Regions from separate parts of the Bradyrhizobium sp. CIR48 genome, predicted to be linked through region 1. Evidence: riboswitches for the same ligand, from Rfam matches in the RefSeq annotation. Region 1 holds a riboswitch; the other holds the start of a gene.
What was found. Region 1 has a riboswitch for cobalamin ahead of GGD66_RS20025 (TonB-dependent siderophore receptor). Riboswitches for the same ligand answer to the same signal wherever they lie in the genome.
Positions count from the first base shown of each region.

Region 2: linked by a shared signal. The riboswitch ahead of GGD66_RS05050 (TonB-dependent receptor domain-containing protein) and the one ahead of GGD66_RS20025 (TonB-dependent siderophore receptor) in region 1 are both predicted to bind cobalamin.

Region 1 covers NZ_JACIHG010000006.1:192,567-194,761, forward strand. The annotation lists gene cobT (nicotinate-nucleotide--dimethylbenzimidazole phosphoribosyltransferase) at 1-219, shown strand, start outside; gene GGD66_RS20020 (histidine phosphatase family protein) at 212-784, opposite strand; cobalamin riboswitch at 857-1,059, shown strand; gene GGD66_RS20025 (TonB-dependent siderophore receptor) at 1,176-2,195, shown strand, end outside.
Region 2 covers NZ_JACIHG010000001.1:1,030,231-1,032,425, reverse strand. The annotation lists gene GGD66_RS05065 (hypothetical protein) at 1-172, shown strand, start outside; gene GGD66_RS05060 (hypothetical protein) at 311-520, shown strand; gene GGD66_RS05055 (hypothetical protein) at 620-883, shown strand; cobalamin riboswitch at 927-1,141, shown strand; gene GGD66_RS05050 (TonB-dependent receptor domain-containing protein) at 1,255-2,195, shown strand, end outside.

The DNA of each region.
Region 1 (2,195 bases):
TCGTGCCGGCCGTTCCTGCTGCCGTCGCATCAATCGGCGGAGCAGGGGCATCGGCTGGTGCTGCGCGCGCTGAACGTGCAGCCCTTGATCAGCCTCGATCTCCGGCTCGGCGAGGGATCGGGCGCCGCCATCGCGCTGCCGCTGGTGCGGCTCGCCTGTAGCCTTCACAACGGCATGGCGACGTTCGCGCAGGCCAATGTGCCTGACAGACCTAACTGATCCGCCGATTGACGGAGACGACGCGCCAGCCGGCCGCGAGGCGATCGATCCGGGTCAGCGACAGCGGATCGACCACGAAGCGCAAGGCGGCCTGCGGCGTCAGATCCAGCGCGATGCAGAGCGCGGCGCGGATGGTGCCGGAATGCACGACGAGCGTGGCCGATCCGGCTGCGATCCGCGACAGACCCAGCCGGACACGCGCGACCTGATCCGCAAAGCTTTCGCCGCCCGGCGGCCGTCCGCCAGCCGGATCGCTCCAGAACTGCGCATAGGCCTCACCGCGGGTCGCCTCGAGTTGGTCATGGCGATGGCCGGTCCAGTCACCAAAATCCTGCTCGCGGAATTCACTGACCAGCTTCGGTTCGAGTCCCAGCGCGCGTGCCGTCTCGATCGTGCGCCGCGACGGGCTGGCATAGCCGGCGGCATCCGGTGGCAGGCGCCGTCGCACAGCGTCCAGTTGCACGCGATCGCTGAGATCGGCCGGCGCGTCGGCGGCATGGATGGCGCCTGTGACGCCCGCGACGGGCGCGTGCCGTATCAACCAGAGGAAGGTCTCGCCTTCCATGCTCATCTCCAAGGAAGTTGGTCGTTGTGGCCATAACGCCGCAACTGGCACATTGACTCTGTTGTGATGGTAATCCTAGATGCTCGCGACGGTTTCCCCGAGAGGGGATGAAAAGGGAATACGGTGCGGGAACATTGTCCCCAACGCCGTGGCTGCCCCCGCAACTGTGAGCGGATAATCCTTCGTCAGAAGCCACTGGGTCCTCGGTCCCGGGAAGGCGACGAAGTGGTGATGACCCGCGAGCCAGGAGACCTGCCGTCAGCCGTGGTCACACGCGAAGATGTCGGTCGGGGAGTACAGACATTCGGCTTCATCGGACGGCTGAAGAGCCAAAAGGTGAGACCTCGTTCGCTGTGACGTGCCACTGACGTCATACCGAGGTCCGAAAACCGTGTCTTCCTTCCGTATCGTACGACCGCGAAAATTCCTGCTCGCATCCGCCGCGCTCACATCCCTTGCCGCGCTCGATCTGCCCGCTGCGCTGGCGCAGCAGGCCCGGGAACCCCTGCCGCCCGTCGAAGTATCGCCGGCCCAATCCCGCAAGCAGGCCAAGCCTGCCGGCCGGGAGGCGCAGAGCACGCGCCGGGCAGCAGCGCGCAGGCCGGCGGCCGCGGCAGCGATGCCGAAGCCCGTCGTACCGGCTACAGCACCCCCGACGCCGCTCAACAGCAACGCCGTGGCCGAAAGCGCTTCGCGGCTCGGCCTGACGGTGCGACAGACGCCCGCGACCGTCGAGGTGATCTCCGCCGAGACCATGCGCGAGCAGGGCTATCGCACTGTGTCCGACGTGGCCCAGGGCGCGGTCGGCGTCACCGCCGGCGATAATCCGGCCGAACCTTCCGCCTTCTCCATGCGCGGCTTCACCAACAGCCAGATCAACACGCTCTACAACGGCATCAAGATCGGCCCGCAGAACATGACCTCGCGGATCATGGACACCGCCAATCTGGAAGCCGTGGAATTCCTGAAGGGCCCGGCCTCGCTGATCTCGGGTGAAGGCGCCGCCGGCGGCGCGATCAATTTTGTGACCAAGCAGCCGCACACGGGACCGATCCGGAACGAAGCTGATTTCTCCTGGGATTCGCTGAATTCGTTCCGCGCGCATTACGGCTCGGGCGGCAGCACCAACGTCCAAGGCCTCGACTATCGCTTCGACATCAGCCGTTCCGCGCTCAACGGCTTTGCCGACGACACCAATACCAAGATGCTCGACGTGTCGGGCCAGCTCAATTACCGCATCTCCGACAGTCTCAAGATCTGGGGCGCGATCGAGTATCGCGAGGACCGTTCGAAAGCCTATTGGGGCGCGCCGCTGGTGCCGATCGCCTTCAGCGGCTCGCACGCGACGACGGGGATCGTCTCCGGCAACTACTTCAACAGGACTGATCTTGGCGCGGTCACGATCGACGAC
Region 2 (2,195 bases), on a different contig from region 1:
GGAACTTCAGGACAGGCTGGAACGGTTCGAGACGCTCACCGCCGAATGCGAGCTGATCGCCAAGCTCGCCACCGACAGCACCAAGCGCGAGTTCTATCTGAAACTCTCGGAACAGTACCGTCAGCTGGCGGTGGACATGCGGCAGGCGATCGCGACCAAGGCTGCGGCCTGACGCCGGCTGCAATCCGTTCTTAAGGTTTGGCGCGCATCCTTGACGTCGCGAGCGATCGCTCGTGGTGGAAAGGCCGGGGTTCGCTGCATTGCAGCGCACCTCGCGAGTGTCATTTGCCATGCTTGACAGGGCAATCACATGCGCCTCGTTGCCGTGATCATAGTCGCGCTCATGACGGCGGCCTGCGACCAGGAGCAGGATATCACCGGCTCGACGCCGACCTGCCCGATGCGGAACTACAGCTACAATCCCCGCGACATGAACCAGTGCGTCAGTGCGTGCAAATCGTGCGATCGCGGCACCACGGTCACCTGCACCACCTCCTGCACCCTCAAGGGCGCGCGCTGAGGCTACCGCTTTCTCCGGCGCACCCAGCGGCGGTGCTGGGGCACCGGAACGATTCACTTGGGTTAATCATTGAAGCAGGTGGGCAGGACGCGGAGTCCGATGGAAATGGGTATGCTCGATCCCGGTCGATTTCTGGTGTCGTGCTCGCATTGTGATGCCTGGCCGATGGCGGCCAATGTGAAGCGGTCGAGCTGGTCGGCGTCCCCGCACGAGGTCCGCTTTGTCTGCACGCGCTGTCGTCGCGAGGAGACCGCGATCGTCTCGGCCTCCGGCGAATTGACCCCGATCAAGCGCGTCGATGTTCCGCCGCGCGACGTCGCTGTCGCCTGGGCCCAGGCGCAACGTGTGCGAGGGCGGACCTGAGCGCCCGGCGTCCACCGGTCGATTGACTCCCGGGGCCAACGGCTCGTAAATGATCGGCGACGGTTCTCCTCAGGGAGATCAAAAGGGAATGTGGTGCGGGATTGTCCCAACGCAGGGATCTGTCTCAACGCCACGGCTGCCCCCGCAACTGTAAGCGGTGAATCTTCGTCTCATGCCACTGGGAAACTCGGTCCTGGGAAGGCGACGCAAGGTCACGACCCGCGAGCCAGGAGACCTGCCGTCAGCCGTGGTCACACGCGAAGATGTCGGTCGGGGAGTACAGACATTAGCTTCACCGGAGCAATCCATCGCTCTGCCGTGAAACCTCGTTCGCTGTGACGTGCCACTGACGTCATACCGAGGTTACAATTGTGTCCCGTCTCGTCTCTGCCGCCAGGCGCCTTGCCGCCGGCCTGCTCGCATCCGTTTCCCTCCAGTCGATCGATCTGTCCTCCGCCTTCGCCCAGCACGCGCTTGCCGAGCAATTGCCGCCGATCGAAGTGACGCAGCCCGACGATTACAACCGCACGCGCGCCAGGGCGACCGGTGACGGCGAGGCGACTCGGCAGCGGGCGAGGACGAATGTCGCGCCGGCAGGCAATGGCGCCGGCTCATCGGGCTCCGGCGGTGAGGCTGCCGCCGGCGGCGGCGGCATCGTCGGGGCTGCCACGACCGTCATCATGGCCGCGGATATCGCGCATTCGCCATCGCAGACGCTTGCCGAGATCATCGCGATGCAGACGCCGGGGGCCCAGATCACGACGCTCTATGGCGGCCAGATCGGCGCCAAGACCAGCGTGGACCTGCGTGGCTTCGGCGCCTTTGCCACCGCCAACACGCTGGTGCTGGTCAACGGACGACGGTTGAACGACGTCGACATGGCGCAGGTGGACCTCTCCACCATCCCGCTCAATTCGATCGAACGCATCGAGGTCACGCGGGGAAATTCCGGCGCGGTGCTCTACGGCGACAACGCGGTCGGCGGTGTGATCAACATCGTTACCAAAAATGGCGTCGGCGGACCGCCCGTGACCGCGCGCATCGAGGCCGGCTTCGGCTCGTTCAACACCAGGCTCGGCAATGTCTCGACCTCGCTCAATTCCGGTCCGTGGTCGACCTCGTTCTACGGCAATACGGTCAGGACCGATGGCTACCGCGACAACAATCGCTATTCGCAGCAGAACGGCGTCGGCAATCTCAACTACACGACGCCGGGCCTGAGTGCTTTTCTTACCGTCACCGGCGACAATCAGGAGCTGCGACTGCCGGGCGGCCGCACCGTCGATCCCTCCATCGGCCTCGACGAGCTCAG